Regions from separate parts of the Streptomyces sp. AHU1 genome, predicted to be linked through region 2. Evidence: riboswitches for the same ligand, from Rfam matches in the RefSeq annotation. Region 2 holds a riboswitch; the other holds the start of a gene.

Region 1 (11,400 bases), 4.4 Mb from region 2:
CGCGGGCATCACCTACCGGCAGCTGGACTACTGGGCCCGGACCGGTCTGGTCGAGCCCAGCGTGCGTCCCGCCTACGGGTCGGGGACACAGCGCCTGTACAGCTTCCGGGACGTGGTGGTCCTGAAGATCGTCAAGCGGTTCCTCGACACCGGGGTGTCGCTGCAGAACATCCGCACCACGGTCCAGCACCTGAGGGAGCGCGGCTTCCAGGACCTGGAGCGCATGACGCTCATGAGCGACGGCGCGACGGTCTACGAGTGCACGTCCCCGGACGAGGTCCACGCGCTGCTGCAGGGCGGTCAGGGCGTCTTCGGCATCGCCGTGGGCGTGGTGTGGCGGGACGTCGAGGGCGCCCTGTCCCAGCTGCACGGAGAGCGCGTGGACACCGGGGAGACGCTCCTCGCGCACCATCCCGCCGACGAACTGGCGCGCAGGCGCAACCGCGCGGTGTGACGCGCCGCGTCCGACGGCATGGCGCCCCGGGCCTGCCGGGGGCGTTGTCAGTGGCGTAGGGCAGCATCGGACACGTGAGAACCGCGCCCACGATCCTGCATCTCGACATGGACGCCTTCTACGCCTCGGCGGAGCAGGCGTCCAAGCCGAGTCTGCGCGGGAAGGCCGTCGTCGTGGGCGGGCTCGGGCCCCGTGGGGTCGTCGCCACCGCCTCGTACGAGGCACGCGTCTTCGGGGTGCACTCGGCCATGCCCATGGCCCAGGCCCGCAGGCGCGCACCGAACGCCGCCTATCTCGTGCCGCGCTTCGGACTGTACCGAGAGATCAGCGAGCAGGTGATGGGGCTGCTGCGGGCCCTGTCGCCGTTGGTGGAGCCGCTGAGCCTGGACGAGGCGTTCGTGGACCTGGCGGCGGGCGGGGCGGCGTGGGACGAGACGTCGGCGCGGCTGACCGGTGCCAAGCTGCGCGCGGACATCCGGGCCGTCACGGGACTCACGGGGTCGGTGGGGCTGGCCGCCTCCAAGATGCTGGCGAAGATCGCCTCGGAGCAGGCCAAGCCCGACGGCCTCGTCCTGATCGAGCCGGGCACCGAGCGGGCGCTGCTGGGACCGATGACGGTGCGGACGCTGCCGGGCGTGGGGCCGGCCACCGGCGACCATCTGCGGCGGGCGGGCATCACCACCGTCGAGGAACTCGCCGAGGCGGGCGAGGACGAGCTCGTACGGCTGCTGGGGAAGGCCCACGGGCACGCGCTGTTCGCGATGGCGCTGGCCCACGACGAGCGGCCCGTGGTGGCCGAGCGGGAGGCCAAGTCGGTGTCCGTCGAGGACACGTACGACGTGGACATCCACGACCGGGTCCGGGTGGGGCTGGAGGTGCAGCGGCTCGCGGAACGGTGTGTGGAGCGGCTGCGCCGGGCCGGGCTGTCGGGCCGGACCATCGTGCTCAAGGTGCGCCGGTACGACTTCTCGACGCTGACCCGGTCCGAGACGCTGCGGGGGCCCACGGACGACCCCGGCGTCGTCCGGGAGGCGGCCGCCCGGCTGCTGGAGGGCGTGGACACGACCGGCGGTGTCCGTCTGCTGGGGGTCGGCGTCTCGGGGCTCGCCGACTACACGCAGGAGGACCTGTTCGCGCAGGCACAGGCCGCGGCCGTGGGGGAGCCGGCGGCAGAGGAGCCTGCCGCGGAGGAGCCGGCCGAACCGGCGGCCGTGGCCGAGGAGGCGGTGCCCGCGGAGCGGCGGTGGCCCTCCGGGCACGACGTGCGTCATGCCGAGTACGGGCACGGCTGGGTGCAGGGGAGCGGGCTGGGGCGGGTCACGGTGCGGTTCGAGACGCCCTGGTCCGGGCCCGGCCGGGTACGCACCTTCCGGACGGACGACCCGCGGCTGGAACCGGCCGACCCGCTGCCCCTGGTGGAGCGAGGACCCGATGACGCCGAGGGGCTGCCGCCCGGTTCGGGGCCGTCGGCACCGGAAGCCGGGACGGCAGGCCCCGGGCCGTCGGTGTCCGGGGCCGGGACGCGGGATCCCGGGGCGTCCGTGTCCGGAGCCGGGCCGACGGCCCCCTGACCGCTGGAGCCGGAGGCCGGGCGACCGGCCTCGGGCGTCGGTGCCGGAGGCCGGAACGCGCGGACCCCGGCTGTCGGGCCGACGGGCCGGACATCGGTCTTCGGACCGTCCGTCCCGGGGACGGGGACGTGGGGCCGGGGCCCGAGAGGCAGGAGCGGGACGGTTCGGTTCGGGGGTCAGGCGTCTTCCGAGCCTGCCAGGCGGCCGAAGTCCCGGTCGGGCGGCGGAGGGGACGCCACGTCGAGGCCGTAGTGGTGGTAGAGCTGGAGTTCCTGTTCGGGGGAGAGGTGGCGCCCGACGCCGAAGTCGGGGGCGTCCTTGATCAGGGCCCGGTCGAAGGGGATGCGCAGGGCTCCCTCGACGATCTCGCTGGGCTCCAGGGGCACGAAGGCGTCCCTGCTGAACAACCCGGTGCGTATGGCCGCCCACTCCGGGACACCGGTCGCGTCGTCGAGGTAGACCTCGTCGATCGTGCCGATCTTGGTGCCGTTGCTGTCGAACGCCTTGCGGCCGATCAGGTTGCGCGGATCGATGTCGGTCTGCACGGTCCCTCCAGTGGTCGCAAACTCATCCGTAAGTACTACAAAAGGGCACTTTTGTGAAGGCGGCCACTCGAAGGCTTCCGTCTTGTCCTCGCTGGTAGGCTGGCAAGCGGCTGCTGATCCCGTGCGGGAGAGTCCTCCGGATTTGGTCGGAGGCGCCGAAGGAGCAAATCCTCCCCGGAATCTCTCAGGCCCACGTACCGCACGGACGAGGTCACTCTGGAAAGCAGGGCGGGTGTCGATGGCCTCCGCTCTCACCGACGGTGAAAGCCGGGTCGTCCGCAGGACCATCCGGTGAAACTCTCAGGTTGAGATGACAGAGGGGGAGGCCGTCGGGGTGCCCGTGCCGGGGTGCCCCTCGAAGGTCGCGTCAGACCAGGAGGCCTCCGCCATGACCGCCCATCGCATTCCGCTCTCCGAGCTCGAACAGGGAATTCCCTTCGAGCAGCGTCACATCGGTCCCGACCTCGAGGCGCGGGCCAAGATGCTCGCCCAGGTCGGATACGGCTCGCTCGACGAGCTGACGGCCGCCGCGGTGCCGGACGTCATCAAGAACGTCGAGGCCCTGAAGCTGCCGGCCGCCCGCACCGAGGCCGAGGTCCTGGCCGAGCTCCGCTCCCTCGCGGACCGCAACCAGGTGCTCGGTTCGATGATCGGCCTCGGTTACTACGGCACGTTCACGCCCCCGGTGATCCTGCGCAACGTCATGGAGAACCCGGCCTGGTACACCGCGTACACGCCGTACCAGCCGGAGATCTCGCAGGGCCGCCTCGAGGCGCTGCTGAACTTCCAGACCGTCGTCGCCGAGCTGACCGGGCTGCCCACCTCCGGCGCCTCCCTCCTCGACGAGGGCACCGCCGCCGCCGAGGCCATGGCGCTGTCCCGCCGCATGGGCAAGAACAAGAAGGGCCTCTTCCTGGTCGACGCGGACGCGCTGCCGCAGACCGTCGCCGTCATAGAGACACGCGCAGAGCCGACCGGCGTCGAGATCGTCGTCGCCGACCTCTCCGACGGCATCCCGGCCGACCTCGCCGGGCGCGAGATCAACGGCGTGCTGATCCAGTACCCGGGCGCCTCCGGGGCCGTACGCGACATCAAGCCGCTCGTCGAGCAGGCGCACGAGCTGGGCGCCGTCGTCACCGTCGCGGCCGATCTGCTCGCCCTGACCCTGCTGACCTCGCCCGGTGAGCTCGGCGCGGACATCGCGGTCGGTACGACCCAGCGCTTCGGCGTGCCGATGGGCTTCGGCGGCCCGCACGCCGGTTACATGGCGGTCCGCGAGAAGTTCGCGCGCAGCCTCCCCGGCCGTCTCGTCGGTGTCTCCGTGGACGCCGACGGGAACAAGGCGTACCGCCTCGCCCTGCAGACGCGCGAGCAGCACATCCGCCGCGAGAAGGCGACCAGCAACATCTGCACCGCCCAGGTGCTCCTCGCCGTCATGGCCGGCATGTACGCGGTCTACCACGGCCCCGAGGGCCTGCGGACCATCGCACGGCGTACCCACCGCTACGCCACGGTCCTGGCCGCCGGACTCGCCGCGGGCGGTGCCGAGCTCGTGCACGGCGCCTACTTCGACACGCTCACCGTGCGGGTCCCGGGCCGTGCCGCCGGCATCGTCGCCGCTGCCTGCGAGAACGGCGTCAACCTCCACCTCGTCGACGCCGACCAGGTGTCGATCTCGTGCGACGAGACCACCACGCGCGAGCAGCTGGCCGTGGTGTGGGCCGCGTTCGGTGTCGAGGGCGACATCGAGGCGCTGGACGCGAGCACCGAGGACACCCTGCCGGCCGCGCTGCTGCGCACCGACGCGTACCTCACGCACCCCGTGTTCCACGAGCACCGCTCCGAGACCGCGATGCTGCGCTACCTGCGCAAGCTCTCCGACCGCGACTACGCGCTCGACCGCGGCATGATCCCGCTGGGCTCCTGCACCATGAAGCTCAACGCGACCACCGAGATGGAGCCGGTCACCTGGCCCGAGTTCGGCCAGCTGCACCCCTTCGCGCCCGCCGACCAGGCGCGGGGCTATCTGACGCTCATCCACGAGCTGGAGGACCAGCTCGCCGAGGTCACGGGCTACGACAAGGTGTCGCTCCAGCCCAACGCCGGTTCGCAGGGCGAGCTGGCCGGTCTGCTGGCCGTCCGCGGCTACCACCGTGCCAACGGCGACGACCAGCGCACCGTCTGCCTCATCCCGTCCTCCGCGCACGGCACCAACGCCGCCAGCGCCGTGATGGCCGGCATGAAGGTCGTCGTCGTGAAGACCGCGGACGACGGAGAGATCGACGTCGAGGACCTGCGCGCCAAGATCGAGCAGTACCGCGACGAGCTGTCGGTGCTGATGATCACGTACCCGTCCACGCACGGTGTCTTCGAGGAGCACGTCGCCGACATCTGCGCCCAGGTGCACGAGGCCGGCGGCCAGGTCTACGTCGACGGCGCCAACCTCAACGCCCTGGTGGGCCTCGCCAAGCCGGGCCACTTCGGCGGCGACGTCTCGCACCTGAACCTGCACAAGACCTTCTGCATCCCGCACGGCGGCGGCGGCCCCGGCGTCGGCCCGGTCGGTGTGCGCGCGCACCTGGCGCCGTACCTGCCGAACCACCCGCTCCAGCCCGAGGCCGGTCCTGAGACCGGTGTCGGCCCCATCTCGGCCGCTCCCTGGGGTTCCGCGGGCATCCTGCCCATCTCCTGGTCGTACGTCCGGCTGATGGGCGGCGAGGGCCTCAAGCGCGCCACGCAGGTGGCCGTGCTCTCCGCCAACTACATCGCCAAGCGTCTGGAGCCGCACTACCCGGTGCTGTACACCGGCCCCGCCGGCCTGGTCGCGCACGAGTGCATCATCGACCTGCGCCCGCTCACCAAGGCGACCGGCGTGAGCGTCGACGACATCGCCAAGCGCCTGATCGACTACGGCTTCCACGCGCCGACGATGTCGTTCCCGGTGGCCGGCACGCTGATGATCGAGCCCACCGAGTCCGAGGACCTGGGCGAGCTCGACCGTTTCTGCGACGCGATGATCGCGATCCGCGCGGAGATCGAGAAGGTCGGCGCCGGCGAGTGGAGCGCGGACGACAACCCGCTGCGGGGCGCGCCGCACACGGCCGCCGCGCTCGGCGGCGACTGGGAGCACCCGTACAGCCGCGAGGAGGCCGTCTTCCCGGCCGGTGTCTCGGCCGCCGACAAGTACTGGCCGCCGGTGCGCCGCATCGACCAGGCGTACGGCGACCGGAACCTCGTCTGCTCCTGCCCGCCGCTGGACGCCTACGAGGACTGATCGGCGCTCGGCACGTGGACGCCTACGGGGAGTGACCGTCCTCGTACATGCGTCGGGGCCGGTTCGGAGAGCACGTCTCCGGGCCGGCCCCTCATGTGTCCGGGCGGCCCGTCACGGCCGTCCGGGTCGTGCGGCTCAGGCGGCCGTCATCACCTGCGCGCCGTCCAGCGGGCGGCGCGGGGCGATGATCCGGCCGTCGGGCAGGAGCTCACCGGTGTCCTCGAAGAGCAGAACGCCGTTGCACAGCAGGCTCCACCCCTGCTCCGGATGGTGCGCCACGAGGCGGGCGGACTCCCGGTCGGCTGATTCGGCTGAGGGACACAGTGGCTGGTGCTGGCACATGGATGGGATCTTTCGCTGGGTCGAGATCTGAGTGATGGCTGTGGTGTCTGTCTTGCGGCTCGAGGTACTCATCGCCGCCCCCCGTCGATGTGTGGTCCGGAATCCAGTGTTGCCCCACGGGCGCCGATCCGCAGGGATTTGAGGGCACCGCTTCTCACAGGTTGAGGACGCGTCACCCGTGCGGAGGGTTCACCCCAACTGCGCCGTCCTTTCGGGTGGTTCGAGGGGGCCGGAACGGGCTAGTCCGATCGGGCGCGGAGCACGTTTTCCCTCGTACGAGCGGCTGGAAGCCCTAACGAGCGAGTGCCGCCCGGGGTTGTCGGCAGCGCCGTGCCCCGCAGCCGGGTTTATTTCCGCGGGGCACGGTCCGCGGGACACGGTCTGCGGGGCACGGACGGAAGGTACGGACGGAAGGTACGGACGGAAGGTACGGACGGAAGGTACGGACGGAAGGTATGGGGCTCAGGCGGCGGGCGAGCTGAGGAGCGGCGCCGGGGTGACTCTGTGGGTGAGCACCGGCAGCAGTTCGGTGACGAGGTACGGCCGGTGCGCGGCGATGCCGGGCGGGGCGGGGGCGAGCGGCACCAGGAGGTCGGTGGCGGCCGGATGGCCGGCGGCACCGTCCGCGGCGCAGTCGCCGTGCAGCCAGAGGGTCAGCATGTACAGCTCGGGAACGGACAGCAGGCGTGCCTGGTAGGGCTGTTGCATGGTCTCGGCCTGCCGCAGGGCGTGCTCCGTGGCGGTGACGTAGGGGCCCTCGAAGAAGTGCGAGAAGGCCCAGCCGTCCGCGGTCAGCATGGTGTCGGCGGCGGCCACCGCGCGGTCGCCGCTGCGGATCAGGAAACGCCATCCGGCGAGCCGGGTGGCGGAGGCGCCCGCGGGCGTGATGCGATCCAGGACGTGGACGGGCAGCGGGAGTTCGGGGGTGACGGGTCCCTGGGCCAGGCGCAGGGACGGGGTACGGGCTTCGCGGACAGCGGTGGGGGAACCGAGTGCCGTGAGGACGGTGCGCAGGGCGGGCGCGGGAGCCGGGGGTACGTGCAGCGGCATGGTGGGTCGCCTCTCATTCGACAGGCACAGTGGCGCGAGGGCGGGGGCGGGGGCGGACGGCGCTGTCAGCTCTCGGGTCAGAGGTGGGGCGAGGGGTCTGGATCTGCCGACAGGATGTCGCCTGCCGCCGTCACCGAGACGACAGGACCTGGGACCGCGAGCGCCAACTCTCTGCCTCGGTAGCGGAGTTTATACGACACGTGTTCAGGCGGTGTTTCGTCTAGTCTTCCTGAATACGCGGAACAAGTCGATATCCGGTCGATGAAACGAGAGATTCATCCCGGTTCTGCGCGATCGAATCGCGGTGACCTCGGAACGCTTCGCGCGAGCGGTCGGCCGATTCTCGTCGGTGTTTTTCACGAGATCGTTCCGGCCGGTAAACTTGCTGAATGCCCCATGCCTCGTGAATGTGCCCGGGGCCGATGTCCAGACTAGCGGTCGAAGGGCGTGCGCGGGACGTTATGGATCGTCTTGCCTGGGCATCATCCCCCGTAACCCGGGACGCCAGGGCCGCAACGCCGGCCTGCCCATCCGAGGAGGGACGCTTCGATGGGGGAGAAGGTCGTGGCAGGGACGTTCGGGCTGTCCGATCGGCAGCGCCACCGCGACAAGCTGCGACAGTGCCTGACGGGGCTGGAGCGACTGCTGGAGGAGAAGCGGTTCGACCGTCCGAAGAACCTGATGGGCCTGGAGATCGAATTGAATCTCGCGGGTCCCGACGGTTTGCCCAGAATGATGAACGGGCAAGTGCTCGAAAGGATTGCGAGCCAGGACTTCCAGACGGAGCTCGCCATGTTCAACCTGGAAGTCAACATAGCCCCGCACCGATTGGGCGGCCGCGTATTCGACAGGCTCGCCGAGGAGATCCGCACCTCGCTCGCCTATGCCCACAGGAAAGCCAGCGAGGTCGACGCCGGAATCATCATGATCGGTATTCTGCCGACGCTCGGCCAGGACGATCTGGTGTCCTCGAACCTGTCGGACGCCGATCGGTACACCCTGCTCAACGATCAGATCCTGGCCGCGCGCGGGGAGGATTTCCAACTCGACATCGACGGTGTGGAGCGTCTGGTCTGCAGATCGACCTCCATCGTGCCCGAAGCGGCCTGCACCTCCGTGCAGTTGCACCTCCAGGTCACACCGGACATGTTCGCGGGAGTGTGGAACGCGGCGCAGGCCGTCGTGGCCCCGCAGATCGCGATCGGGGCCAATTCGCCCTTCCTGTTCGGGCACGAGCTGTGGCGGGAGTCGAGGCCCCCGCTCTTCCTGCAGTCCACCGACACCCGGCCGCCGGAGCTGCAGGCCCAGGGAGTCCGGCCGCGCACCTGGTTCGGTGAGCGGTGGATCACCTCGGCGTACGACCTTTTCGAGGAGAACCTGCGGTTCTTCCCGCCCCTGCTGCCCATCTGCGACGAGGAGGACCCGCTCGCCGTCCTCGACGCCGGGGGCGTGCCCCGACTCGCCGAACTGGTGCTGCACAACGGCACGGTGTACCGCTGGAACCGGCCCGTGTACGGCATCGCCGACGGCGTCCCGCATCTGCGCGTCGAGAACCGGGTGCTGCCCGCGGGCCCGACCGTCACCGACGTCATCGCCAACGCGGCCTTCTACTACGGCCTGGTCCGCGCGCTCGCCGAGGAGCAGCGTCCGGTGTGGACCCGGATGTCCTTCGAGGCGGCCGCCGCCAACTTCGACGCGGCCTGCCGGTACGGCATCGACGCGCGGCTGGAGTGGCCGCGTCGCGGCCGCTACGGCGGGACCACGCAAGTGGACGCCGTGAACCTGGTGCGCGACGAGCTGCTGCCGCTGGCGGCCGCGGGCCTGGACGCCTGGGGTGTCGAGCCCGCCGACCGGGACCTCTACCTGGGCGTGATCGAGGACCGGTGCAGACTGCGCGTCAACGGCGCGACCTGGCAGGCGGCCACCTTCCACCGGGCCCTGGAGAAGGGACTCGGCCGCGATGCCGCGCTGGCCGCGACGACGCGGCGCTACGGCGAGCTGATGCACCTCGGCGATCCCGTGCACACCTGGCCGGTGGGCCTGCCGGAACCGGTCCCGCTCGGGTGACGGGCCCGTGCGTCCCGGCGGCCGCGGTCAGTCCGGGCTGCCCGCGCCCGCCGCCGTGATCGCCTTGAGCATCGCCGCGTGGATCTGCGAGGGCTCGTTGACCCGCTGACCGGAGCCGCCGGTCGCCCTGGCGATCTGGTCGACCTCCCGTCGGTCGCTGTCGGGGCCCACCGCGATGGCGATCAGCGGCACCGGACGTTCCGGGTCGGCCAGTTTCTGCAGCTCGGAGACGAGATCGGACCGGGAGATGCTGCCGCGGTCCCGGTTGACCCCGTCCGTGAGGACGACCAGCGCGTTGAACCGGCCCTTCGTGTAGGAGGCGACGGCCGCCTTGTACGCGGCGAGCGTGGTGTCGTACAGCCCGGTCTCCCCGTGCGGGACCGGCTCCAGGGACTTGAAGGCGGCGGACAGCTTCGCGCGCTGGCTGCCGGCTCCCTTCGCGTCGCCGAGCCGCTCGGTCGGTACGAGGACGCGGTAGTCCTTGTCGCCGTCGAGTTTCGTGGAGAACTTCCACAGCCCGATCTCGTCCTCGGCGGTGAACGTGGCGAGGGCCTGGAGCAGGGACTCCTTGGTGACGTCCATACGGGACCGGCCGTCACCCGGCAGCGTCACGCCCATGGAGGAGGAGGCGTCGACGACCGTGGTGATCCGGGCGCTCTCCACCGTGATCGTCCACATGCCGAGGGCCTCCTGGACCGCGCCTTTCGACGAGGAGTCGGCCAGGACGCGCGTGTACGGCTGCGGGGACCTGCCGCCGGCCTCGGCGACGAGCGTGGCCGAGGGACTCTCCGCGTCCGTGCGGAAACCGAACACCCGCAGGAACTGCCGGGGTGCCGCTTCCCCGAGCAGGGTCATGAACCGCAGGGCCGCACGGCCCTCGTCGGTGCTCAGCCGCGGCTCGTCGATCAGTGTGTAGGGATAGTCGAGCAGCGGCGAGCCGTCCTCGGGGTAGAAGAGGTCGAGGTGCTGACCGCCGTCCTGCGCGGTGTTGTGCGTGAACGCCGCCTGCTCGGAGAGGATCAGCGCCTGATTGCGGCCGGGGCCGTCCCGCCCGGCCTCCGAGGGGGCACCGGCCAGGGTGTCCAGGAGGTGGGTTTCGCTGTCGGACGTGCGCCGCGAGAGCGTCTTGGCCGTGGCCGCCGCCCGTACGTCACCGCCCTCGACGCCGGAGGCGGCCGCGCTGATCCTGGCCAGCGCGAGCAGTCCCGTCGAGCTGCGGGCGGGATCGACGGCGCCCAGCCCGAGCCTCTTGCCCCGCGTCGTCCCTCCGGCCAGCTCGGTCCAGGTGTACGTCTTCCCGGGCCAGCCCAGCGCTCTGGCCGCCGAGGGGACGACGGCGACGCCGACCGGGGAGTAGGCGACGTTGCCCAGACGGGTGACCTGAGTGGCGTCGCCGGCCTCGGCGACCCGCTCCACCCACGCGTCGGAGTCCGGTATCCACACCTGCATGCCGGACTTCTTGCCCGACCGGAGCGCGGCGGCGACCTCGTACGACTCGCGCGCGGTCACGCTGACGTCGAGACAGCGGCCGTCGGAGGTGACGTTCTTCTCGCGGGCGTCCGTGGCGACGGCCCTGAGCGCGGGCGCGAGGTCCGGCGAGGCGGTCACCTCGATGTGCACGACGTCGTCCTGACAGGAGGCCTCGAAGGAGAACAGGCTCCCGCGGACCGCGGCGGCCGTGCCTCCGACGACGGTGAGGACGAGGGCCGTCGCGAGGGCCGCGTTGCGGCGACGTGCGCGGATCCGGGGGTCGGCGGAGCCCGCCCGGCGAGCGTCGGGCAAGCTGTGACGTCCCATGACGGTGAGGTCCCTCCCAGATGAGTCTGATCCGTGAGACGGCCGTAGAACAGGCGATGGGGGACGTACGGCCCGTGCGGCGCCCGCCCCCCGACGGCCTGTCGCGCACGATCTTCGTATTTTCTTTCGAGACCCTAGCGGGGCGACGACGGGGATGCGGTGGGAATACCCAACTGGAGGCGGGAGTGCAGGTGGAGGCGGGACCGGTGGCCGATTCTTTTCCGGCCGAGAGGCTGACCCGACGGATTCTCCGGGACGAGACGCTGCTCGTCCTGGCGCTGTCGCTCGGCGCGAGCGGAG
Region 2 (11,400 bases):
GCGGGTCGGCAGCGGCGTAGAGCACGTCCACCAGAAGATTTGCGATGACTACGAAGAACGCGGCGAGCAGGGTCACGCCGAGGATCTTGGGCAGGTCGTTGTCGGTGATGCCCTGCACCGCGTACTGCCCGATGCCGGGCAGCGAGAAGACGCTCTCGGTGATGACGGCGCCGCCGAGCAGCAGACCGATGTCCATGCCGAAGACGGTGATGATCGGCGTGAGGGCGGCCCGCAGACCGTGCCGGACGACGACCGTGCGCTCACCCAGACCCTTGGCGCGGGCCGTGCGGATGAAGTCCTCGTTCATCGTCTCCAGCATGCCCGAGCGGGTGAGCCGGGCGTAGATGGCGGAGTACAGCAGAGCCAGCGAACACCACGGGAGGAAGAGGGTGTTGGCCCACTGCGAGGGGTTCTCGGTGAGCGGGACGTAGTCGTCTCCGAAGAGGGGCCACGTGAAGTGGAAAAGCAGGAGCGCCAGGTTGCCCGTGAAGAACATGGGCAGCGAGACACCGGCGAGCGCGATGCCCATGAAGGTGCGGTCGAAGATAGAGCGCGGCTTCAGTGCCGAGATGACACCGGCCACCACACCCGAGACCAGCCACAGCACGGCGGCACCGGCGGCCAGCGAGAGGGTGATCGGAAGGCGGGAGGTGAGCTCCGGCCACACTGCCTGGTGGGTCTTGAAGGAGTAACCGAAGCAGGGTGTGTCGCAGTGCACCGTGGTGGGGCCGAGGTCGTAGTTGGCGCCGACCACGATCCCCTTGATGAAGTGCCAGTACTGGACGTAGACAGCCTGGTCCAGACCGAGGTTGTGCTTGACAGCGGCGATGTCCGCCTTCGAGGGGCTCTTGCCGATGTACTGCTGCGCCATCTGGTCCGCTGTCTGGCCGGCAAGCCGTGGCAGCAGGAAGAAGATGGCGAAGGTGACCGCGGAGACGACCAGCAGCAGGATCACTGCCGCGAACGTCCGACGGAGGATGTACGAGATCACGGGGATCGGCGCTGGTGCCCGCGGGCCTCTCGGCCCGCGGGCACCAATGCCTTCACCTGCCTTCCGGGGCTGCTACTTCGACGCTACGCCGATGTTGAGGTAGTCGTACTCACCGCTGAAGGCCGCCGTGGAAACCAGGTTGGTGTAGGTCGTCGGGCGGGCCAGCAGGACCTTGAAGTAGGTCAGCGGGACGAGGACGGCGTCGTCCATGGTCTTCTTGTCGATCTGCGTGTAGATGCTGTTGCGCTCGGCCATGTCCTGCGTGCCGATCGCCTTCGCCAGCAGAGTGTTGACGTCCTTGTTGTCGTACTGCGACAGGTTGGTGTTACCGGACTCGCCGATGGCGCTGCCGTTCAGGATCTGCTGCAGGAAGCCGTAGCCGGAGGGCCAGTCGGCACCCCACTGCATCATCTCCAGGCCGATGTTCTCCTTCTTGGTGAACTTCGGCACACCCGCGTAGTCGGTGAAGTACTTGCCGGACGGGTACTGCTTGAGGGTGGCCGTGATGCCGACCTTCTTCAGCGAGTTGATGATCGCCGTGGCGGCGTCGATCTCCTGCTGACGGTCCGAACGGGCCGAGATGTTGGTGCTGATCTTGTCCTTGCCGCAGGCCTTCAGCTGCTCCTTGGCCTTGGCGACGTCGCCCTTGTTGCCGGCAGAGGCGTAGGCGTCGGCCTTCTCGTAGCCCGGGATGTCCGGGGGCAGGACCGTGGTGGCGATGTCACCGCGGATCGGGCCGCCCTCGGCGGTCTGCACCGAGACCTTGTCGATCGCGTACTGCACGGCCTTGCGGCACTCGACCTTGTCGAACGGCGCCACGGTGGTGTTGATCGCCATGTAGACGAGACGGCCACCGTAGGTGTTGTCCGTGTTGGCCTTCTTCGAGGCGTCGGTGAGCACCTGCGCCTGGGTCGCGGCCTGGACACCGCCGCCGGCGAGGTCGATCGCCTTGCCCGCGAGGACGTCCTTGTCGATCGTCTCCGGGTTGACCTTCAGCTTGACGACGATCTTGTCCGGCAGCTGCTTGCGCAGCGGGTCCGTCTTCGCGTCCCAGTTGTCGTTGCGGACGAGGACGGCCTGCTTGCCCTCCTCGTAGCTCTCGAACTTGTACGAGCCCGAGGACACGATCTTCTTGACGTAGTCGACGCCGGTGTCCTTCGCCTGCGGCACCGGGGCCGTCTGCGGCGAGGCGACCAGGTAGTCGAACTCCTGGAAGGCCTGCTTCAGGTGGAAGACGATGGTGGTGTCGTCCGGCGTCTCGATGGAGGACAGGCCCTTGCCGCTCTTGTCCTTGTAGGGGCCCTTGTACTTGTCGCCGCCGACCATGAACTGCTGGAAGTAGTTCGGGCCGAGGGAGAGCACGTCACGCGCGAAGTTGGAGCGCTCGACGGCGTACTTGACGTCCTTCGACGTGATCGCCGTGCCGTCCTCGAACTTCACACCGGCGCGCAGCTTGTACGTCCAGGTCTTGCCGCCGTCGCTCGGCTCGCCCTTGCCGGCCGCGAGGTCGGGGACGAGGGTGTTGCCCTTCTCGCCCGCACCGGGCTGGAAGGTCATCAGCGGGCGGGCCCACAGACGGCTCAGGTTGTACATGTACGCGTAGTACGTGTTGCCCGGGTCGAACGAGTCCGGGACGTCGGACAGCTCGTAGGTGAGCGTCCCGCCCTTCTTGTCCGAAGCGTTCACGACGCCCTTGGTCGCGGCGTCGGCGCCGGCCGACTTCGTGCCGTTGTCGTTCTTGCTGTCATCGGCCTTGCTGCAGCCCGTGAGGAACAGGCTGGCGGAGCCGATGGCCGCGATCGCGGCCAGCGCTGACCTTCGCATGATGGGAGCTTTCCCCTCCATTGTTGGAAACTTTTCGATCTCTCGGTGGCAGTCGTCAGCGACTGCGCGGGTCGAGAGCGTCACGGAGACCGTCACCGAGCAGGTTGAACGCCAGGACGGTGAGGAAGATGGCGAGGCCCGGGACGACCATGTACGCGGGGTCCACCTGGTAGTAGGTGACCGCCTCGCGGAGCATGCCGCCCCAGGAAGCCTGCGGCGGCTGGATGCCGACGCCGAGGAAGCTCAGGGACGCCTCGAAGAGGATGTTGGTCGGGATGAGCAGCGTCGAGTAGACGATGATCGGGCCGACCAGGTTGGGCATGAGCTCCCGGAACAGGATGTACGGAGCCTTGGCTCCCATGCCGCGGGAGGCGTCCACGAACTCGCGCTCCCGCAGTGCCATCGCCTGGCCTCGGACGATCCGGCCCAGGTAGGGCCAGTTGAAGAAGCCGATCACGAAGATGAGCACGGCGAGGTGCAGCGGCAGTCCGTTGAGACCGAACGCGCCGCCCTGCAGGGTCGCGGAGATGGAGATGGCGAACAGCAGGAGCGGGAAGGCGAGGAACGTGTCCATCAGCCGGCTGATGATCGAGTCGACCCGCCCGCCGTAGTAACCCGCCACGACACCGAGGATCGCGCCGATGACGTTCGACAGGATGGTGGCGCCGAAGGCGACCACCAGCGACACCCAGGAGCCCTCCAGGACTCGGGTGGCGATGTCGCGTCCGAACTTCGGGTCCACACCGAGCGGGTGGTCACCGCTCATGCCGCCCAGGTCGCCCTTGGGCAGCGAGGTGTTCGGGTCGATCAGGTCCTGGTTGAAGGCGTTCGGGTCCAGCCCCAGCATCGACTGGAGGGGGCGGGAGAGAATCGCCATCAGGATGAGCAGTACGACGATGACACCGCCGGCGACCGCCACCTTGTCGCGCTTGAAGCGCGTCCAGGCGATCTGTCCCAGGGAACGGCCCTCGATCTGCCCCTTGCCGGCTCCGGCGAGCACAGCCTCTGGCTGCGCGTCCGTTGCCGCCGCGGTGGTCTCGATCGGTGCGGTCACAGTGACCCGACCCCTCTCGCCGGTGGTGACCGGCCTACGACTGCCGCTGTCTGCGGCTTGGTTCACTTGCTCGCCGGGAAGTCGGCCGCAGATGGTGCGACTCGATGGCCCGGCTGATGGTTCGACTTGCGCTCGTTCACAGGATCGAAGATTCCGTGCCTGTTGGGGGAGTCTTCAGTGCTGCGACGATCGGGTGCCAGGCCTCATGGGGAATGTATGCGCAACCGTGATGCTTGTTGGGGGATTCCGTTATCCGAACAGTGGGTAACTGGAACCGGACGACTATCAATTGACCCCAAATACCACATGAGGGTCTTTTTGATCAGAAGTCCCACCAAAAGGGACAATCAACGCATCGCCCGCTTCCCCGCAGGTCAGCAGCATGGAACGCACACCACATGGAGGCCGTGTGCAGAATCATGATGCCAGTCGTTCTCGCACGGACATGCGACAGGTCCGGAATTCGGAACGCCCTCAGTAGCCGCCGCGGGCCGGCGGATAGCCGTAACCGCCCGCTGTCGGCGCCTGGGAGGGCGCGGCGTGCGCCTCGCGGTCGTAGAACGGACGTGCGTTGGCGCGCAGCCACATCGCGACCGGGTCGAACTCGTCCGACATCGCGACGGTGGAGACGGGCAGCCCGTCCGGGACCGCGCCGATGGACTGCTGCATCATCGCCCGGACCGAGTCGACGGCGGGCGGCGAGGTGTCGTACACGTCGAGGCCGATGGCCAGATAGGGCGCCCCGACCGTGGGTTGGACCCAGGCCCGGCGCAACGACCGTACGGACGGGGTGCGATGGGCGTTCTGCGTGAGCAGGGCGTAGAACTGCGGGATCTCGATGGCGGGTTCGGACAGCTGGAGCGGGCCCGCGGGCTGTCGCTCCAGGCCCGTGGCGATACGGCGCAGATCCAGCCACGGGATGCCGAGGCCACCGCCCGGGGCGTGCGGGTTGAGCCAGAGGCCGAAGTGGTCGGGGTACAGGGTCCGGGCGACGTCCAGCCCGTCCACGACCTCGTAACTGCGATTCCAGCCACTGGCCGAGAGCTCCTGGGCCGAGGTGACGCAGGGCGCGTACCCGAAACCGTCCACCTGCATGTTCCCGTACTGGGCGTCCGGGGAGCCGGCCTGGCCGTGCCACAGCAGCATCCACACCTGGCCGGACGACGGGGTCGCGAGCGCGCGAAGGAGCGCCTCGTAGGCGTCGTAACGCCCGGGAGTCACCTGGCGCAGCATGTGCTCGACCTGCCCGGCCGCGGCCGTGCCCGACGCGCTCACCCTCAACCGCCCCTTCGCGAACAATTCACGACGAACTCATCCTTTGTGCCCGAGGCACCGGTCACCGACATGCGTCAACATCTCGACCAGGCCATGAAACCAGCTTATGCGGCGATCGTGCTCCGCCGGGGGAAGCAGTCGAGAGCCGGGATGCGCCCCGAGGGGCGGCCGCGGGCCCCGCGAGGAGGGCGCACGGCCCCGCCGGGCGCCCTCGACGCGGGCGCCGTTCAGTGACCGTGCTGGTAGAAGGGGCGCACCCGGTCCCGCATCCAGTCGCCGACCGGGTCCTGCGCCACGTCGAGGAGAACCAGGTTCACCGGAATGTTCACCGGGACGCGGCCGAGGGCACGGCCCAGGGCGTCCAGGGGCAGCGCGCGGGCGTCGCCCTCCCACGCCGAGAGCTCGACACCGATGAACATGACCGGTTCGTCGCCCTCGATGCTGGCCAGACAGCGGCGGGCGCTCAGGACGACGCCGGTCGCGGCGAACTCCGCCGAGGCCGCGGCGAGGAAGTCCATCGGGTCGTCCTGCCAGTCGGGCTCGAAGAGCCGCACACGGCCCCCGGTGGCCGCCCCGTCCAGCTCGGTCCGCCCGGCCCTGCACAGCTCGGCGACGGCCGGCGGCGGCAGCGGGATCCCGACCACGCCGTCCGGGTTCACCACGATGCCGACCTGCGGCGGAAGTCCGCGGGCGAACTCCACGGCGGGCGCGATCGTGTACGACATGTGGCCGCCGACGACCTGGCGGAACTGCTCCTCGGAGCTGAAGACGGGGACGTACACCTGGCCCCCGAAGTCCATCGTGGGCAGATCGAGCGCACCGCTCCCCGGGCCGCCGCCGTTGGGCAGCGGCACCCACACGAAGCTGCGGCCGAGCACCTCGACGATGCGAGCGGCCGTCGAGGGCCCCGCGGGCACGCCGAGCGCGGAGGACAACACCTCCTCCAGCTCGTTGCCGGGCCAACCGCCGTGCGGATGGGGGTGCGCCTGTGCCGGAAAGTCCATCTGTCTACCGCCCGCTTCGAACCGTTGTTCCGGCTGGAAAGGTTAGTGGGCCACCGAGACCTCTCAGTGGCCGAAGTCGATCCTTCGCAGCACGTCCGCCGCGTCCCGGTCGATGAGGACCGCGGACCGGCACCCCTCGGGCAGGTCTCCCCGCTCGGCGGAGCGCAGCAGCCGGGCGACCGCGCCGCGATGGCGGGCGAAGGCGTAGCGCGAGACGCCCCGGCCGCGCTCGCGCTGGCCGTCCAGCGCGGTGCCGGGCGTGACGTCGAGCAGCAGCAGGTGCAGCGCGCCGCCGCGGCGCCGGGCCTCGCGGGCGAGCCAGCGGCGCACCCAGGCCTGCGTACCGCAGTCGTGCACGACGAGTCCGCCGCCCTCGCGCAGGGCGCGGCGCAGGCCGGCGTAGTGCGCGACGCGGACGAGGGGGCGGTAGACCGCGTACGGCAGCAGCCCGGCCATCCGGCCGTCCCAGCGGTCACGGGTGTCCTGCGAGTCGACGCGCGTGCCCCGCACCGCCCGCCGCATCAGCGTCGACTTGCCGCTGCCGGGCAGTCCGGTGACCACGACGAGGTCGCGCGCCCCGAAGCGGAGGCCGTGCGGACTGTGCCCGACCCGGTCGCGGAGGTCCCGCACGACAGCCGCCGGGAGCGGGCCGCGGGCCTTCCGGGCCGGTGCGCCGGGTTGCTCGGGCAGTGCGAGACCCGAGGTCGTCGCGTACGCCGTGGTCCTGTTCACCGTGACCGTCCTCCCCTTGGACATGGGGTCTCATCCCCGACGAGTGTAAAGAGAAGGTAATGCCCGGCGCTTCCCGTTTCCGTACGCGGACCGCCACAGCCCGGTCACAGATGGCGGGCTGCCGGGACCGGACGGCGCGTGCGATGATGACCGCGCCAACTGCATACCGGCCGCTTGAATCCGCGCGGGAGAGTCCTGGGTACGTGTACCCGGGCGCCGAAGGAGCAAGTCCCTCCCTTGAATCTCTCAGGCCCCGTTACCGCGCGGGCGAGGCACATCTGAAAAGCGGGCCGCTGTCACAGCGGTCCCACCCAAGGTGCAAGTCGTGTCCCCGAGTGGTCACGACGAACCTCTCAGGTTCCGATGACAGATGGGGAGGAACGACCTCGCCGTCATGCCTTGGGAGCCACACCGATGAGCAGCAACGCACCCCGTCACACCGCGCTCGACGCCCTGCATCGTTCGCTCGGCGCGACCATGACCGACTTCGCGGGCTGGGACATGCCCCTGCGGTACGGCTCGGAGCGCGACGAGCACATCGCCGTCCGCACGAAGGCCGGCCTCTTCGACCTCTCCCACATGGGCGAGATCACCGTCACCGGACCGCAGGCGGCCGACCTCCTGAACCACGCGCTGGTCGGCAACATCGCCACCGTCGGCACCGGCCGCGCCCGCTACACCATGATCTGCCAGGAGGACGGCGGCATCCTGGACGACCTGATCGTCTACCGCCTGGCCGAACAGGAATACATGGTCGTCGCCAACGCCTCCAACGCCCAGGTGGTGCTGGACGCGCTGACCGGGCGCGCCGCCGGTTTCGACGCCGTGGTGCGCGACGACCGTGACGCGTACGCGCTGATCGCCGTGCAGGGCCCCGAGTCGCCCGGCATCCTCAAGGCGGTCACCGACGCCGACCTCGACGGCCTGAAGTACTACGCGGGCCTGCCCGGCACCGTGGCCGGCGTTCCGGCCCTGATCGCCCGCACCGGCTACACCGGCGAGGACGGCTTCGAACTGTTCGTCGCCCCCGCCGACGCCGAGAAGGTGTGGCAGGCGCTCACCGACGCGGGCGCCCCGGCCGGTCTCGTCCCCTGCGGCCTGTCCTGCCGCGACACGCTGCGCCTGGAGGCCGGCATGCCGCTGTACGGGCACGAGCTGACCACCTCGCTGACCCCCTTCGACGCCGGCCTCGGCCGGGTCGTGAAGTTCGAGAAGGACGGCGACTTCGTGGGCCGCGCGGCGCTCCAGGAGGCCGCCTCCCGCGCCGAGCAGAACCCGCCGCGGGTCCTCGTCGGCCTGATCGCCGAGGGCCGCCGGGTGCCGCGCGCCGGGTACGCGGTCGTCGCCGGCGGCGAGGTGATCGGCGAGATCACCTCCGGCGCCCCCTCCCCCACGCTGGGCAAGCCGATCGCGATGGCGTACGTCGACGCCGCGCACGCCGCGCCGGGCACCGCCGGGGTGGGCGTGGACATCCGAGGGAAAAGCGAGCCGCACCAGGTCGTCTCGCTCCCCTTCTACAAGCGCCAGAATTGAATCCTCCCTGACCACGAAGGCAAGGGATTCCTGACTCACGCTGCTCGATGACCAGGCAAGCCATCGAGTCTGACGCGATCAGCGCCAGCCGGGTTGAAACCAGCCCGGGAAACGACACAACCGTAGCACGCAGCAACCGGCTGATTCCCCCGTGTAATCAAGGCCGTACAGCCCCGTGCAACAGCACTCCACCGCGTACAGGAGAATTCAGGTCATGAGCAACCCCCAGCAGCTGCGTTACAGCAAGGAGCACGAGTGGCTGTCCGACGCCGAGGGCGGCGTCCGGACGGTCGGCATCACCGAGTTCGCGGCCAACGCGCTCGGCGACGTCGTCTACGCCCAGCTCCCGGAGGTCGGTGACACGGTGACCGCGGGCGAGGCCTGCGGCGAACTGGAGTCGACCAAGTCCGTCAGCGACCTGTACTCCCCGGTCGACGGTGAGGTCGTCGAGGCCAACCAGGACGTCGTGGACGACCCCGCCCTGGTCAACTCCGCCCCCTTCGAGGGCGGCTGGCTGTTCAAGGTGCGCGTCACGGACGAGCCCGAGGACCTGATGTCCGCCGACGAGTACACCGCCTTCACGGCCGGCTGAGGAGTCACCGCATGTCGCTCATGAACACCCCCCTCCACGAGCTCGACCCGGACGTCGCGGCCGCCGTCGACGCCGAGCTGCACCGCCAGCAGTCGACCCTGGAGATGATCGCCTCGGAGAACTTCGCTCCGGTCGCGGTCATGGAGGCCCAGGGCTCGGTCCTGACCAACAAGTACGCCGAGGGCTACCCGGGCCGCCGCTACTACGGCGGCTGCGAGCACGTCGACGTGGCCGAGCAGATCGCCATCGACCGGGTCAAGGACCTGTTCGGCGCCGAGTACGCCAACGTCCAGCCCCACTCGGGCGCCTCCGCCAACCAGGCCGCGCTGTTCGCGCTGGCCCAGCCCGGGGACACCATCCTCGGCCTGGACCTGGCCCACGGCGGCCACCTGACCCACGGCATGCGCCTGAACTTCTCGGGCAAGCAGTTCGACGTGGTCGCGTACCACGTGGACGAGAACGGCCTGGTCGACATGGCCGAGGTCGAGCGGCTCGCCAAGGAGCACCGCCCGAAGGTGATCATCGCCGGCTGGTCGGCGTACCCGCGTCAGCTCGACTTCGCCGAGTTCCGCCGGATCGCGGACGAGGCCGGGGCCTTCCTGTGGGTCGACATGGCCCACTTCGCGGGTCTGGTCGCGGCGGGTCTGCACCCGAACCCGGTGCCGTTCGCGGACGTGGTCACCTCCACCACGCACAAGACCCTCGGCGGCCCCCGCGGCGGCATCATCCTGGCGAAGAAGGAGTTCGCGAAGAAGCTGAACTCCTCGGTCTTCCCGGGCTTCCAGGGCGGCCCCCTGGAGCACGTGATCGCCGCCAAGGCCGTCTCCTTCAAGGTCGCCGCCTCGGGCGACTTCAAGGAGCGCCAGCAGCGCACGCTGGACGGCGCGCGCATCCTGGCCGAGCGTCTGGTGCGGGACGACGTGAAGGCCGTCGGCGTGGACGTCCTGTCCGGGGGCACGGACGTGCACCTGGTCCTGGTCGACCTGCGCAACTCCGAGCTGGACGGGCAGCAGGCCGAGGACCGCCTCCACGAGGTCGGCATCACGGTCAACCGCAACGCCATCCCGAACGACCCGCGCCCGCCGATGGTCACCTCCGGCCTGCGCATCGGCACGCCCGCCCTCGCCACCCGCGGCTTCACGGCCGAGGACTTCACCGAGGTCGCGGACATCATCGCCGAGACGCTGAAGCCGTCCTACGACACGGAGTCCCTGAAGGCCCGTGTGTCCGCTCTGGCCGACAAGCACCCGTTGTACCCCGGCCTGAAGTAGTTCCGTAGGATTTCCTTCATTTCCTTTTCACCCGTACGGTCTGTATTCGTACGGACATCCGGGGCACCGCGCACACTGGAAGCAGAGCGCGGTGCCCCGTTCCATGCAGTCCCCGCACCACCTCGGCCGGACAACGGCGTCCGGCGACATCAGCAAGGAGTTCCCGTGGCCATCTCGGTCTTCGACCTGTTCTCGATCGGCATCGGCCCGTCCAGCTCCCACACGGTGGGTCCGATGCGCGCCGCGCGCATGTTCGCCCGGCGGCTGCGCAACGAGGGCCTGCTGGCCCCGGTCACGTCGATACGCGCCGAGCTGTACGGCTCCCTGGGCGCGACCGGCCACGGCCACGGCACCCCCAAGGCGGTGCTGCTCGGCCTGGAGGGCGCCTCGCCCCGGACGGTGGACGTGGAGGGCGCCGACGAGCGGGTCGAGCAGATCAAGGCCTCGGGCCGGATCCGGCTGCTCGGCGAGCACGAGATCGACTTCTCCTTCGACGACGACCTGATCCTGCACCGCCGCAAGGCCCTGCCGTACCACGCCAACGGCATGACGATCTTCGCGTACGACGCCTCGGGCGACCTCGTCCTGGAGAAGACGTACTACTCGGTCGGCGGCGGCTTCGTGGTCGACGAGGACGCGGTCGGCGAGGACCGCATCAAGCTCGACGACACGGTCCTGAAGTACCCGTTCCGCACGGGCGACGAGCTGCTGCGGCTCACCAAGGAGACCGGTCTGTCGATCTCCGCCCTGATGCTGGAGAACGAGCGGGCCTGGCGCACCGAGGAGGAGATCCGCGAGGGGCTCCTCGGGATCTGGCGCGTGATGCAGGCCTGCGTCTCGCGCGGCATGACCCGTGAGGGCATCCTGCCCGGCGGTCTCAAGGTCCGCCGCCGAGCCCCCCTCTCGGCCCGCCAGCTGCGCGCCGAGGGCGACCCGCTGGCCCACGCGATGGAGTGGATCACCCTCTACGCGATGGCGGTCAACGAGGAGAACGCGGCGGGCGGCCGGGTGGTCACCGCCCCCACCAACGGCGCGGCGGGCATCATCCCGGCGGTGCTGCACTACTACATCAACTTCGTGCCGGGCGCCGACGAGGACGGTGTCGTACGGTTCCTGCTCGCGGC

Evidence for each region. A riboswitch is a leader RNA that binds a small molecule or an ion and turns the genes downstream of it on or off. The one in region 2 is predicted to bind glycine.
Region 1: linked by a shared signal. The riboswitch ahead of gcvP (aminomethyl-transferring glycine dehydrogenase) and the one ahead of gcvT (glycine cleavage system aminomethyltransferase GcvT) in region 2 are both predicted to bind glycine.

What each region holds. Positions count from the first base shown of each region.
Region 1 covers NZ_CP174283.1:1,761,116-1,772,515, reverse strand. Annotated here, with positions in the region: gene ACICHK_RS08145 (MerR family transcriptional regulator) at 1-454, shown strand, start outside; gene ACICHK_RS08140 (DNA polymerase IV) at 529-2,025, shown strand; gene ACICHK_RS08135 (PRC-barrel domain-containing protein) at 2,202-2,570, opposite strand; glycine riboswitch at 2,685-2,780, shown strand; gene gcvP (aminomethyl-transferring glycine dehydrogenase) at 2,959-5,844, shown strand; gene ACICHK_RS08125 (DUF5999 family protein) at 5,980-6,186, opposite strand; gene ACICHK_RS08120 (hypothetical protein) at 6,649-7,236, opposite strand; gene ACICHK_RS08115 (glutamate--cysteine ligase) at 7,786-9,303, shown strand; gene ACICHK_RS08110 (substrate-binding domain-containing protein) at 9,331-11,100, opposite strand; gene ACICHK_RS08105 (CPBP family intramembrane glutamic endopeptidase) at 11,286-11,400, shown strand, end outside.
Region 2 covers NZ_CP174283.1:6,184,547-6,195,946, reverse strand. Annotated here, with positions in the region: gene ACICHK_RS27700 (ABC transporter permease) at 1-991, opposite strand, end outside; gene ACICHK_RS27695 (ABC transporter substrate-binding protein) at 1,064-2,836, opposite strand; gene ACICHK_RS27690 (ABC transporter permease) at 2,871-3,869, opposite strand; gene ACICHK_RS27685 (enhanced serine sensitivity protein SseB C-terminal domain-containing protein) at 4,344-5,144, opposite strand; gene ACICHK_RS27680 (enhanced serine sensitivity protein SseB) at 5,372-6,148, opposite strand; gene ACICHK_RS27675 (AAA family ATPase) at 6,212-6,904, opposite strand; glycine riboswitch at 7,056-7,152, shown strand; gene gcvT (glycine cleavage system aminomethyltransferase GcvT) at 7,295-8,413, shown strand; gene gcvH (glycine cleavage system protein GcvH) at 8,628-9,005, shown strand; gene glyA (serine hydroxymethyltransferase) at 9,017-10,276, shown strand; gene ACICHK_RS27655 (L-serine ammonia-lyase) at 10,442-11,400, shown strand, end outside.